2 regions of the Pseudidiomarina fusca genome follow, and region 1 is predicted to be linked to the other one. Evidence: predicted binding sites of a transcription regulator. Region 1 holds the regulator's gene; the other holds the start of a gene.
The links. Region 1 encodes MetJ, which represses methionine synthesis genes. Its sites were predicted from a motif close to TAGACGTCTAGACGTCTA; they were not measured.
Positions count from the first base shown of each region.

Region 2: msrA (peptide-methionine (S)-S-oxide reductase MsrA) is a predicted target of MetJ. The motif match lies at 5,282-5,299, and genes of this name have one in related genera.

Region 1 covers NZ_JANFPJ010000013.1:60,371-67,723, forward strand. The annotation lists gene NOG12_RS08085 (penicillin-binding protein 1A) at 1-607, shown strand, start outside; gene metL (bifunctional aspartate kinase/homoserine dehydrogenase II) at 689-3,133, opposite strand; gene metJ (met regulon transcriptional regulator MetJ) at 3,456-3,788, shown strand; gene argH (argininosuccinate lyase) at 3,883-5,727, opposite strand; gene NOG12_RS08105 (argininosuccinate synthase) at 5,724-6,962, opposite strand; gene argF (ornithine carbamoyltransferase) at 6,965-7,353, opposite strand, start outside.
Region 2 covers NZ_JANFPJ010000014.1:64,557-71,909, reverse strand. The annotation lists gene rlmN (dual-specificity RNA methyltransferase RlmN) at 1-328, opposite strand, end outside; gene ndk (nucleoside-diphosphate kinase) at 478-909, opposite strand; gene NOG12_RS08700 (outer membrane beta-barrel protein) at 1,306-1,923, shown strand; gene NOG12_RS08695 (ATP-binding protein) at 1,992-3,461, opposite strand; gene NOG12_RS08690 (winged helix-turn-helix domain-containing protein) at 3,463-4,131, opposite strand; gene NOG12_RS08685 (PepSY domain-containing protein) at 4,211-4,561, opposite strand; gene NOG12_RS08680 (hypothetical protein) at 4,682-5,140, shown strand; gene msrA (peptide-methionine (S)-S-oxide reductase MsrA) at 5,345-5,878, shown strand; gene NOG12_RS08670 (Ig-like domain-containing protein) at 5,977-7,353, opposite strand, start outside.

The sequences.
Region 1 (7,353 bases):
CGGTGAGCGTGAGGTGTTACCTGCCCCGCAGGTGATTACCGAGCAAAATGCCTTCTTGATTACGCAAGGGCTGCAATCAGCAGTGTGGGGTGGCGGTAGCTGGCAGCATCGTACTGGCTGGAACGGCACCGCTTGGCGAGTACAGCAATCTAAGCCCCTGATTAACAGAGCTGGCCGTAACGTCGTGGGTAAAACAGGTACCACCAACGATGTGAAAGACACTTGGTTCTCGGGCTACGTCAGTGGTTTGGTAACAACTGCATGGGTAGGCTTTGATAATCTAGAGCGGGCTTTGGGCAGCACCACCATGAATGAGAATCTAAGTAGTGCGGAGCAGCCCATTAGCGGCACAGAGGCGGGGGCAAAGACGGCCCTGCCGATGTGGATAGACTTTATGGAAGTGGCGGTGCAAGATGTTCCGGTGGAGCCCTTTATTGTGCCACCAGGTTTAGTCTCGGCGCGTATCGATTTGGCGACGGGCAAACTCAGCCGTGCTAATGATTACACCTCTAGATTTGAATATTTCTTGCCGGGAACAGCGCCCACTGAGTATGCCAAGGGCGAGACTAATCGTGACATCTTTGCTGAGGATGATTCGATTTTCTAGTGAGCCTCAGCTCACGTCATTAGACCTAAAAAAAGCTGGTAGGGCATAGGCACTACCAGCTTTTTTGTGGTCATTGCTAGCTTAGCGCTGGCTAATCAAGCGACTTAACAGTTGATTCAAATCAGATTGCACACCACCGGCGGTTACTTCTTTACCGGCGCCTGGGCCACTAATAACTAGCGGCATCTCGTGGTACCAATCGGTATAAATCACAAAAATATTTTCGCCCGGAATGAGGTTGGCCAGCATATCGCCTTCCGGAATATACTCAATGCCTACACGAGCCCGCACGCTATCGTCATCTTGTACTGCAAAGCTAGCCAACAAGCGCGGTACCTTGCCGGTTTTTTGTGCATCAAGATAAAGGCCATGCATGCCAGCATCAAGTTCAGGTAAACGCTGCATAAACTCATCTAAGGAAATATCAGCCAAGCTTTCTGGTAACAGACTGTCGACATCAATGTCTTGCCAGTCTAAGCGCAAGCCGATTTCACGAGCCAAAATCAACATCTTACGAATGATATCTTGGCAGGATAAATCTTCGCGTGGATCGGGCTCGCTCAGGCCTCGAACTTTGGCTTCGCGCACCAAATCGCTGAAATTTACTTCAGCGTTAAAGTTCTCAAACAACCAACTCATGGTACCTGAGAAGATACCCGAAATACTGCGAATGGTATCGCCCGAGTTACGTAAATCATTCAGCGCGTAATTTAATGGTAAGCCAGCACCGACGGTGGTGTTGTAGTACCATTCACGTTCGTACTCGCGCTGAATGGTACGAATTTCGTTGTATTGCGATTCGCCTGAAGCACCCGCGCGCTTATTGGCACTGATAATGTGCAAACCGTTGGCAAAAAAGCTCGGATACAGTTGTGCTACCGCAATAGCATCGGTTAAATCCAGCATCACCAATTCATCATAAGGCGCATTTGGTAATTCGGGTATCAACTGACTCATCTCGTACGGACGCGCAAATTGATCAAATTGCTGCTCCCAATCATTAAGATCCAGACCGTTGTAATCTAACCACATTTGTTTGGAGTTCAGGATCCCGATGATGCGGACGTCCATTTGCTCGTTGATACGTTCACGCAAGCGACGATACAGCGCTAACCAAGCACTACCAATGTTGCCACGGCCCACCACCAACACGCCAAGGCTGCGGCGATAGTTAAATAATTGGCTGTGAATACGATTGAGTAAGCGGTTATCCAGCTTTTGCTCCAAAATAGCAATCACTGCATTGTTATCTGGCGAAAACGCCAAACGCCGCAGGTTCTGTGCGCTTAACTCGGTTTTAAAGGTGCTGTACTGGGCCGTCTCTTGAATCCGATTACCTACCAAGGCAATCATCGAGTAGCCTTCCATCTGCACTACATGATCCGCTTTATCTACCTCAAGTAACCACTGCTGTAAAAAGTCGAGATGGTTTTGGTGATAGGCATAATAGGCATGATGTTGTGCTACTTCGTTCCAGCTAATAAGCGGAGTCAGTTCTAAATTTTCAAATTTATCAATCAGCTGGGCATCGCTTAAATCAACTCTAAACAACACCACGTCGGCTAGCGACGTTAACACCTTGCCTTTAGCTTCGGTATCTTCGTATAAGCCGATACGAGTTTGCTGATTCTCTACCTTCAAACTAGAGCGCACCGCAATCACCATGCGCTCGCGGTTAACCGGCTGGAAGGTACGCGGGTGTAACACCGGGCTACCTAACCGTGCCAGTTCTTCTGCTTCTTGCCAATCTAGAATAGGTAGGCTCACCACCCGCTCTACTTTACGCGGATCCGCTGAGTACACCCCAGCCACATCCTTCCAGATAGTGACCTGCTTAGAATCTATTAAGCTACCAACGAGGGTGGCAGAATAGTCACTGCCGTTACGACCTAAAATTAAGGAACGCCCACTAGGGTCGGCACAAATAAAGCCGGTCACAATAAATCTTGTACCCGGGTGAGGTGCAATGCGGTTGAGCAAGCCAGCACGAGATACGGGTACCTGAATCAGTGGCTCGGGTGCATCTTCAGCTACCAAGAAAGTACGCGCATCAATGTAATCGGCGGTGACCCCTTGCTGTTGCAAAAGGGCTGCTAATAAACGGGCACTCCATAACTCGCCGTAAGACAGCAATTCAGGCTTATGGGTAATCACTTCTTGGTCGTTTAACCACCCGTACCAGCGCTTAAAATCATGTTGCGATAATTCTAGTACGCGCTGCTGTTGGTCACCGTTAAGCAGCTCATTGATTAGCCCTTGCTGATATTTTTCAAGTTGTTTCAGCAGCACTTCGGCAACGCCACGGTCATCAGCTTTGGCATCAATAATGGCAAGAATACGGTTGGTGGTATCGCCCGCAGCAGACACTACGACTAAATCACTAGCACCGGCGTATTCGCTAACAATGCGAGCGACGCGACGATAACAGTAGGCATCGGCCAAACTGCTGCCACCAAATTTGTGAACCTGAACTTGCTCGGCCACGGTTTGAATTTGCTCGGGGGTAACTTTAACCTCAACCGTCATGATGCGTGTGCGTTCTCCTGTGTGCAGCGGTCTGCTGATAATGAATGAACAATAATTATAGGGGGTAGCCCCCATTCAATAAAGCGCGCGATGCATAAAGTTGGTTAACCTAGCATGTGCTTACGTGAGTTTTACTGTGCAAGATTAAAACGAACAGATAAAGAAGTATAGACCGCTATACGTATAAAGTTGACTGATTTAATATCCACAGTACAATTCACCACAAGCTTTAAGGTTTTTAACTTTTTATTTTGCTGAGTTTGCTGACTGTCATTAGCAGTTGCAGTCAGCCTAGCCAATGAACAGGGTGTATAGGTACGGTATGGAATGGGATGGTGAGTATATTTACCCGTATGTGGAACACGGTAGAAAGAGCGAGCACGTAAAAAAAATTACGGTATCCATTCCTACCAAGGTACTCAAGGTGCTAACCGATGAGCGAACTCGTCGTCAGGTCAAGAACTTACGCCATGCCACCAACAGTGAGCTGCTGTGTGAAGCTTTTTTGCATGCTTTCACTGGGCAACCGCTGCCTACCGATGATGATTTACGCAAAGATAATCCACATAAAATTCCTGCCGAAGTGCGGGCTGAATTAGAACGGCGTAACCTACCTATTCCGGAAGTAGACGAGCTCTACGACGACGAAGATTAGCTCGGGTTAGTGACGCAGTACGGCGACCAAACAATAACCCGTGGCAGCAGCACTACTTCTACCACGGGTCACTTGCAGGGGCGGTTAAGTCTGGTTATTTCAATAAATACTCAAGCGCGGTCTCGTCACAGTTCTCTTTACGAGGACAGATGTCGCAGTCCTTCATCACTTTTTCTGGTAACGCATCTTTCACCGTCAGCTTAAAGTTCAACTTGCCAAAGAACTCAGGTACTCGGGTTAGCACTATGGTCCGTTTAATCCCAAGCTCACGTGCCTTCCAGAGTAACCAAGCGACCAATTCTGCTCCCAGCCCCTTACCTTGCGCTTGTGGAAATAATCCTAAGCTACGAATTTCGGCCAAGCCAGTGGTGTAGACGTAAAGTGCTGCGCAGCCTACCACTTCATCATTAATTTCTGCTACGGCAAAGCTCTGAATCGCTTGCAATACATCCGCTTTGTCACGAGGTAAGTTTTCACCTTGTTCAGCCCAGTAGGCGATCAATTCACAAATCTTGTCGGCGTCTGCTAAACGAGCTTGGCGCACATGTTTACTTGCCGCTTCGGCCGCATGTAACCAGTCTTCGGCGTGCTTGATAGCTAGTTTAACGGCGCTTGGCCCGGTGCCACCCAGAGCCTGCCGCTTATGCAAACCGTATTGGCTATCAAGAACCTGATAGACATCGGCCTGCAACTGCGGACACACTTGTTGCATGGCGGCTAAATCGAGCTGCTCGAGTGCTACGCCAGCTTGCTGAGCCAAGAGCACTAAGCTACCGGTAAGGTGATGAGCATCCCGAAACGGAATCCCTTGCGCCACCATATAATCAGCCAATTCAGTCGCATTGCTGTAGCCCAACAAAGCTTGCTGGGCGGCATGGTCTTGATTCACCGATAACTCAGGTAAGGCGAACGCGAGCATGGCCAGACAATGCTGATAGGTCTGCAGGGCATCAAACAGGCCTTCTTTATCTTCTTGCATGTCTTTGTTGTAGGCTAATGGCAAGCCTTTCAAGGTGATGAACAGCGCTTGTAAATGGCCCAGAACTCGCCCTGTTTTGCCCCTTAACAACTCAAACAAATCTGGGTTCTTCTTCTGTGGCATTAACGATGAGCCGCTGCTGATACGGTCGCTCATGGCAAAGCAGCCACTTTCGCCAGAACAATAGAAGATGACATCTTCGGCCAGACGCGATAAATGCATCATCCCGGTGCTAGCGATATGCAGCAAATCTAGGGCGAAATCTCGATCCGACACACCATCTAAGCTATTTTCGCATGCTTGACGAAAGCCAAGCTCATGCGCCAACGCCTGCCGATCGATGGCGGCAGTTGTTCCTGCTAAGGCACCGCTACCGAGCGGGCAGACATCCATCCGCTTGGCAGCATCGCGTAGCCGGCTAACATCACGTTGTAGCATCTGTACGTAGGCCATAGCCCAGTGCCCAGCTACTATCGGCTGGGCCCGTTGCAAGTGGGTGTAGCCCGGTAATAAGCTGGTTTGATAGCGTTTAGCAAATTCGAGCAAAGCCTGCACAGCGGCTAAGTTTTCGCGAATGAGTTGCTGGGTAAACTGTTTACACAACAAGCGTAAATCAGTCGCCACTAAATCATTTCTGCTACGGCCGGTGTGAAGCTTCTTCGCGGTATCGCCAATCCGCTTGATCAGCTCGCCTTCCACCCAGCTATGAATGTCTTCAGCCTGACTTTGCAAGGGCAACTGAGGATCAACCGTTACCGCCTGCGCTAAGTCCGCCAAGGCTTGGTCCAGCTGTTGTTGTTCGGCAGAGCTAATCAGCTCTGCACTCAATAAGGCCTCAGCCCACGCCCGAGAAGCCTGGATATCAAATGGTGCCAGTACATAATCAAACCGCAGCGAGTCATTAAACTGCTTGAATTCATCGGCACTGGCTTGGCTAAAACGCCCGCCCCATAAACTCATGGTTGCTCCTTGTCGGCAGCTTCAGCTGCGGCAGTTTGGTGTAAACAACGAATACGACTAGCTAAGCTGTACAAACGAATAAAGCCTTCTGCATGTTTTTGGTTGTAAACAGTATCTTCGTCAAACGTAGCAAAAGCATTGGAGTACAAGCTGTTGGGTGAACGTTTTTGCGTGACGCTCACGGTACCCTTATAGAGTTTGACCACCACATCACCGGTTAAAGGCTTCGCAATTTGTTCTGCCGCAGCTAACATCACATCTTTGAGTGGAGTAAACCAGCGGCCATCGTACATAAGTTGCGCAAACTCGTTGCCCAAACGAATCCGATAATCTTGGGTGGTACGATCTAGAGCTAAGCTTTCAAGGCCTTGCAGGGCTGCATATAAAACCGTACCAGCAGGAGTTTCATAACAGCCGCGTGACTTCATCCCAACCAACCGGTTTTCTACCATGTCTAAGCGGCCAATACCGTGGGCTCCAGCAATTTTATTGAGTCGCTCAATTGCCGCTACTGCCGCAATCGGTTGCTCATTAATCGCAGTGAGGCTGCCAGCAGTAAAGCTTAACTGTAAATATTCTGGTTGTTCCGGCGCTTGCTCTGGGGCGACAGTCCAAGTCCATACTTGCGCTGATGGCTCGTTCCACGGGTCTTCTAATTCACCGCCTTCGGTAGAGATGTGCCATAGGTTAGCATCACGACTGTAAATTTTAGTCGCTGAAGCCGCACACGGAATATTGCGCTCAGCAAGATAGGCCAAGAGATCTGGCCGCGACCGCATGCTCCACTCGCGCCAAGGCGCAATCACGGTAAGATCAGGAGCAAGAGCGGCAAAAGCGGATTCAAAGCGTACTTGGTCATTACCTTTGCCGGTACAGCCATGAGCCAGTGCGTCGGCACCTACTTGGCGCGCTACCGCGACTTGTGCAGCAGCAATAATCGGCCGAGCGAGCGCAGTGCCTAATAAGTATTGGCTTTCGTATAAGGCTCCCGTTTTCAGCGTCGGGTAAATAACCTCTTGAGCAAACTGCTCTTTTAAATCAACAATGTGACAGCTGCTGGCGCCAGAAGCGATAGCTTTTGCTTCAACGCCTTCTAGCTCATCTTCACCTTGGCCCACATCGGCCACGAATGCTACTACCTCACAGTCGTAGTTTTCTTTTAACCAAGGCACAATGGCAGAAGTATCAAGACCACCAGAGTAGGCCAAAACAACTTTTTTAACAGATGCAGTCATGATTAAGCTCCAGCAAATAATTCAACAAGAATGGCGTTTTGTGCAAACAAACGATTTTCCGCTTGGTGTAGCACCAAGCTCTGTGGCCCATCGATAACCTCAGCCGTAACCTCACGACCGCGATAGGCAGGCAAGCAATGCATAAAGAAGCGCGCTCCTAGTTGTTTCATCAGCGCGCTATTAACTTGGTAGCTAGCAAAGTCATGCATCACCTCGTTACTATCGCGCTGCTGCCCCATCGAGAACCAAGTATCGGTATAAATAGCATCGGTTTGTTGCAGCTCCGTGATCTGGGTATGCAAGCTGATCTGGCTGCCCGTGGTTTGTGCCTGCTGTTGCGCTAAGGCCACCAAAGCTGGGTTTGGTTGATAATCAGCGGGGGTTACAATTT
Region 2 (7,353 bases), on a different contig from region 1:
CGCACAAAGTGGCGCGGTCACGATCTGGGATCCAAACCGTCTCCACGTCTTGGCCATCAAACAAGGTCATTGCGAACTTGATGGTGCCATCGGCAGACTGCTGCTGCAGCCGCACTTCAGGGGCACGCACCTCGGCAACTTGCTTAAGCTTTTCGCGCAACGCCTTGTTAAGGTTGGTCATTCGGTCAAAATCATCAATGCAGAAATGATACAACCACTTCATCACCTGATCAGCGCGAAATGGTTTTTCGCCCAATTCTTGAAAGAACTCACGCATTGCGGCGCGGTTCAAATCGAGCAAATTCACTTTTTTATCAACTGCATTCATTTAATTAAAACCTTAGTGCGATATTGGGTATTCGTAATTCGTGGTTCGTACGGTCACTGCGTTCACTGTTCGTCCGCTACGCTATTCGCGAACAGCGCAAAGCGCGGACGAACAGCGAAGCGTACGAATAACGATTAACGCTCTTACTATTAACGAGTACGAGCGCAGATTTCTTCGTCGCTGAAGAAGTACGCGATTTCACGTGCTGCTGATTCTACTGCGTCAGAACCGTGTACTGCGTTCTCATCGATAGATACAGCATAGTCTGCGCGCAAGGTACCTGCCAGTGCGTCAGCTGGGTTGGTAGCACCCATGATATCGCGGTGACGTTTAACCGCGTTGTCGCCTTCAAGTACTTGCACCATGATTGGGCCAGAGGTCATGAAATCTACCAACGCGCGGAAGAAAGGACGCTCTTTGTGTTCAGCGTAGAAGCCTTCTGCTTGCTCAGTGCTCAGGTGCATCATTTTAGCTGCAACGATACGGAAACCAGCAGTTTCGAAACGGTTGTAGATAGCGCCGATGACGTTTTTGCCAACAGCGTCTGGCTTGATAATTGATAAAGTGCGCTCTAAAGCCATGATTTTCTCCAATCAAGTTTAAAAGTTAAAGGGTCAAAATTTTAGTCGCGCGGATTATACATGAACGCCGCTGGCGCGGCTAGTGCGGGAGGAACTTGCGGACCCAGCTCCGGAGCTGGGTCCGCAAGTCTTTCAAGAGGAGGTGGTAAAATAGCTCATCGGTAATTCACGGCTGAGTGCAAAAAGCACGGCAGTGGCGGGATGTGGTTGCTGATGGGGATTGTTTGGTGATGGGTGAAACTGGGTGATTGGCTGCTTGTTGCGGCTGAATTTACGCTACTGGGGCGCTTACGGTTGTAGGTGGTTTGCGCCAATTACCGGCGCAGTTTGGCGGACATTAGGGCTAGTTAGTCACTTACACCTGCACTTTTTATCATTAGAATAAGGATGTTATCTATGCATGGTTTAGGACGAGTTTTGGTGGTTGGAGCGCTGGCTTTGGCTTTGCAAGGGCTGGCCAGCGGCACTGCGCAGGCACGTAGTTACGGTTATCGACCGGCGCCGCCACCTGCTCCCTCGTTTGATTTTCTGAGTGCCGGTTTTGCCAGTGGTAAATGGGGCGATGACTGGGCCAACGGCGCTATTGTGGGCGCATCTTTTATGTTGACCGATGCTTGGTTTGGCTACCTGAATGCGGACCGCGAGAGTCTGGATGACGCCTCGATGACGACCCTTAATGCGGGCTTGGGATACGCCCACAGTTACCGTCAGAACACCGTGATTTATGGCGGCTTTGGCTTTATTCAGGGGCGGATTGATTGGGGTGACCAAGCCGATGCTATCGGGGCGGTGACCGAGTCTGGCTACGAACTCAATGTTGGCGTGCGACATCGGGTGAATCAGCAGTTAGAGCTTGATGCGCGCTTTGGCCATGTGGATCTCGGCGCCGGAGACCAAAATTTGCGTTTGCTTGGGCGCTACTATGTGAATCAACGCTGGGCGGTGGAGCTCGGCTACACCTTTGTTAATTCCGACAGTGCTTTGGCGCAAGTCGGTTTCAGCTATCATTTTTAATTGGGTTTGATGTTCTCTGCCGGTTGCGGTCGTCAGCACGACGGCCGCAGTTTTAAGTTTAAGCTCAGTTATAAGTTGAAACGCAACTGTACTTGTAAGCCACCGAGGTGGCTAGGTCCCAACTGCATCTCCACGCCATACAAATGCGCCAGCTCGGCCGCAACCGTTAAGCCAATTCCACTACCCTGCACCGACATGTCATGACGTTTGCCTCTTGCTAAAGCTTGCTGGCACTGCTCGTTGGTCATGCCCGGGCCATCATCATCGATTTGTAGCAACAGCGTTGGTGGTGCTGCCGTGGCATCAGCCACGCCTTTAACGTTGCCAGTGACTGTGGCAGCGGTGGTGGTGGTAGAGATAGTTGCGCTGAAACTCAGTTGCTGATGGGAATATTTCAAGGCATTTTCTAACAGGTTGCCGACAATTTCTTGTAAATCCGGTGCTGCTACGGGTACGGCGATGGCGGCTAACTGCGGCTGGTCAAGCTGGCTGTAACTGAACTTGCGTTGGCGCTGCTTGGCCATGCTGGCGATGGCTGCGAGGATCGGCTGTAGCGCTGCTTGCAGATTCGCATGAGCCGCGAGCTGGTGAGTACCTACTGCGGCTGCGCGCGCTAAATGGTGCTGTACCACTTGGTCCATGCGGTGGATTTCTCGAGTGAATTCAGCAGCAAGCTGCGGCGGTAGTTCGGCTAGTTGGCTTTGCATCACCGCCAACGGCGTTTTGAGGCTATGGGCCAAATTCGCAGCGGCGGCACGGCTATGTTCAAGCAGCTTTTCATCGCGCTCAAGCACGTCGTTAAGTGCCTCAGCTAACGGCTTGAGCTCACTGCTTAGAGCGGCGCTATCGAGCCGCGATGAGGGACTTGCGGACCCAGCTCCGGAGCTGGGTCCGCAAGTTCCTCCATGGCGGAGCCGCTGCAGTTGGTGGCTGAGGCTGGCGAGGGGGGCGAGTACCCAGCGCAGTTGGACGGCGAGAAATAGTAGTAAGACGGCGGCTAGGCCGGCTAGCGCGAGCCACAACACTTGGTTAAAGGCAGCGACTTCGCGGTCGATTTCGGCCACGGGGCCGCCCACCATCACATGAATCGGCTGTTCGAGCTGAGCGAGCAAATAATCTCGTTCAGACACGCGTAAGGCTTGCTGCTGCGGGCCAATGCCGGGGCGCAAGATCAAGTTATTCACAACGCCATCTACGCTCGGTTGCAAGCGTTGGTCCCACAGCGATCGCGACAGCGCGAGGGTTTGTTCGGCACTGCTGATCTGCCAATACCACCCCGAATAAATCTCATGAAAGCGATGGTCACCTAACTTATCTTGAACTTCTAATTCGCCCATGGCGTTCACTTCTAAGGCAGCCACCAGCACGTTCTGCCAAGCCGTGAGGCGAGCATCAAACGAGGCGGTAACTGAGCGTTCGAAGGCATGACTGAGGGCCCATCCAGCGCTAGGCAGAGCTACCAACAGCAACACCAGGCCAGCGATTATCGTGCGCTGACGTATGCTGATGGGTGGTACCGTGCGAGTCGCTTTTGCCATGTTAATCAACCGCTGGGGCTTGCACGCGATAGCCTTGGCCACGAATGGTTTCGATAAAATCGCGGCCGAGTTTTTTGCGTAGCCGGGCGACTTGAACATCGATAACATTGGAGTCCGGCTCTTCGTCGCGGTCGTACACGTGGTCGTGTAACTCGGTGCGACTTACGATACGACCGCTGGCATGCATTAAGTAGCTGATCAGCTTGGTTTCTTGTGCGGTAAGCTTAACCGGCATGCCCTGCTTGCTGAGCTGATTGGTGAGGGTGTCGAAGACCACCTCACCAACGGTTAAATGTGGGTGAGCTTGGCCGTAACTGCGGCGGATAAGCGCCTTAACGCGCATTAATAATTCCGCCACCGCAAAAGGTTTCACCAGGTAGTCATCAGCGCCAGCATTAAAGCCGCTAGCTTTATCGGCCCACGTGCCGCGCGCGGTTAAGATCAGCGTAACTATGCCAATGCCAGCTTGACGCCAGCGTTGTAACCAATCGCTGCCTTGGCCGTCGGGGAGGCCCAAATCTAAGATCAGCAAATCAAACACTTCAGTGCTTAACAAATAGTCAGCCGCGGCGCCGGTACCGGCATGGTCGACGTTATAGCCGGCCTCGGTCAGCACCTTGGTGAGGTTTTGCGCTAATTTGATATCGTCTTCAACAATCAAAATTTTCATGCAAGTTACTCATAACCGATGGTTCCTAGCTGATGGTTCCTAGCCCATCATTCATGGCCCATCATTCATGGCCGATAACTCATGGCTGTTTGCTCATGGCTTTTAACTGACGCCCTTCTACGCTCATTAGCTCGCCGGTACGGGCGGCAAATTCAAACTCGGCCCGTTGCCCTTGGGGGCCGATCATCTCTATCTCGTAGACGAGCATACCATCATCGTCTTCTAATTCTATCTCCACGATTTCGCCGTCATAGCGCTCGCGTAAATACGCCAAGATCACTTCTAACGACACCACTTCGCCCGCTTGCACTTGTTGGTACAAACGTTGCTGTTGCTTGTTGTCGGGCCAGACGCCGGCGGGCGCAGCCAGAGCCGCTTGCAGGCCCCAACTAAGACTGGTGACAAAGATGAGATAAGATAACTTGTTCATGGCGCTAAGCTTACCCGAAAAACGGTTCACGAACATGAACCAAACATGAACGAGTGGTTCATACTAGGCTCATTGATAGGCTGATAAGATAGCTGCAACATCAACAAAGGAGTACCGACTATGTCAAACAAAAGCTTGGTAGTAAGTTTAGCAGCCGTATTACTAATGGGCACAACTGCCGTAGTTGCAGCTAACTCAGCGGTTACCGCCAACAGCCAAATGGAGCAGTTGCAAGCGCTTAAGAATTACGGCTATACCCATGTTAATGAGCTGGAGTGGGATGATCATCGCCCGCAACTGGAAGTGGAAGGTTGGCTAGCCGATAACTGTTTTGCCGAAGTGACGTTTCAGGGCGCAGGGGCCGCAGCTGAAGTGAAGCACGAGCGCAAAGAAAGCAAGATCGTACAGCCGTGGGGCCTGACCTTGACACAAGTTGAACAAGTGATGCAACAGGCGAATAGTCAAGGCATGGCGGTGTTTGAAGAGATCTCAATTGATGATAGCGGTCGTATTGAGATTGAAGGTGACAACGCCAACGGTCGTGAACTAGAGCTGCGTTTTCATATCCGCGAGCTGTAACTAACGCCCCCCCTCTGCAACGATAACAGCAACGATAACAAACGGGTGGCCACGTGCGTGTGGTCGCTCGTTTTTGTTGCAGTGGCTTGATCAGAGGCTTTACAAACTATGGCTGCAGGCGTAAAGTAACACCATCCAATACAGGCATCTAGACGTCTATTCGCAGGATGTCTTTTCGTTCTTTTGCGACGGAGTTTACAAGTTATGACGCAACAAATTACGTTAGGCGGCGGTTGTTTTTGGTGCCTCGAAGGCGCCTTCAAGCAAGTACGTGGGGTATTAAAGGTGCAGTCGGGTTATGCCGGCGGCCATAAAGCCGAACCTACCTACGAAGAAGTCTGCAAGGGCGATACCGGCCACGCTGAGGTGGTACAAATCACTTTTGAGCCGACCTCGCTGAGCGTGCGCGAGATTTATGAGATCTTTTTTGCACTGCATGACCCCACTCAGGTCAACCGTCAAGGTAACGATATTGGCAGCCAGTATCGTACCTCGATTTTCTATCAGACCGATGAGCAGCAGCGTTTGGCGCAAGAAATCATTGCGGAAATGGAGCGCGAGCAAACCTGGGATGCGCCTATTGTGACCACCGTTGAGCCGCTGGAAAAATTCTGGCCGGCCGAAGAATATCACGACAACTACGTGGAACGTAATCCTGAAAATGCCTACTGCCAAGCAGTGGTACATCCTAAGTTGGCGAAGTTTAAGCGGACTTTTGCTGAGAAACTTGACGGCTAATATTTGCGGTTAATATTTGCAGTTAATAAAAAAGGGCTTACCCGATGGGTAAGCCCTTTTTGCTTTCCAACCTATCTTCCTAGTTGTTTTCCAAGCCTTTATTTCTCAGTTACTTCAGCAAACGGCTTGGTTAAGCGCAGCGGGTCTGGCGTCCAGCTTGAGCTGCGCTGATAGGCTGCGGTTGGCACTTCAATCAAGCTAGCTGCATCAACCGGTACCGGTTCTTCACCGGTTTCGCTGGCTTTGTAATAAGTCATTCCACCTGCCATAAAGTACATTTTGCCTGGCTCAACGTAAATATTGTAAGGACCAGTACCGTACGGGAACTTACTACTTGATAGCAGCGCCATCACACCATTATCGTAGCTCGCCACAAATCGACGGAAGCTACCACCACATTGGTCTTGATAGCAGCTCTTACCAACTAAAATACTATTGCCATCAACATCTTCCCAGTTCCCAGATGGTAAGCTACGTGGCTCGATGCTAGCCGAGAGGCAGTCGTCCCACATATCACCACCCGGTGCGACTTCATCACACTCAATATCGACGATATAATAGTTACCATCGCTGCTGTATCGATAGCCACCACCACCAATGCGAGCGGTTAATGGCGTTAACGTACCCTCGCCATTAACGCCATCCCAGATGGTCTTATCGGCAATCATGTTGGTGGTATCCAAGCTGTGATCGATGCTAGGCATATTGTTGGTATTCCATAACTCGCCGCCGTTTTTAAGATGACGCTTGGTAAGCACAATTTGCGCATGCTCTTGGTCGTCTAACAGATACAAATCTTCAGCGTAGTAATTCATGTTTGGATCGTTATACGTGAGCGTTAACTTCGTTTTGTCTGGGCTTAACTCGTAGCTACCACCTTCGATCACGTCGCGATCAAAAGTACCGCTAAATTCAGACGTGGGGTAAAAACTATAAGCCATGCGGGTAAAGTAATACACATCGTCGGGCAAACCATCAAACGTCAAGTTATTGTAAGCGTAAAACTCACCGTAGTAGGCATATTCCGTTGGCGCTGATAGATCAAACGTGAGATCTTTAATCAAACTTTCAGCTCGCGTGTAGGTGTTGGTGTATGCACTCCCCTCGGGTGATACCGCAGGTAGTTCTAATTGCTCACCTTCGTATTCAAACGGAATAGGTGCCAACTCGAGTTCATACGATTCATAGATAGTCAGACTCGCACCCACCACACTTAACGGCATCGCTTCTAGATAACTACTCACAGTTAATGGCACACTGCCAGCGGTGGTTGAGCCTTCTTGGCTGGCTACAAATTTTGCTAGTAAATCAGCATCATAAAGATGGCCATAATTATTCACAAAGGAGTTTAATGGGATGAATCGGGCTGTTGTTTGCAACGGACCAAGCCACTTACCATTGACAAAAGGCACATGCTCTGACTCACCATCATAAAAGCCCTGTCTAAAGAGCGCGCCGTCTTCATCAATAGAGTA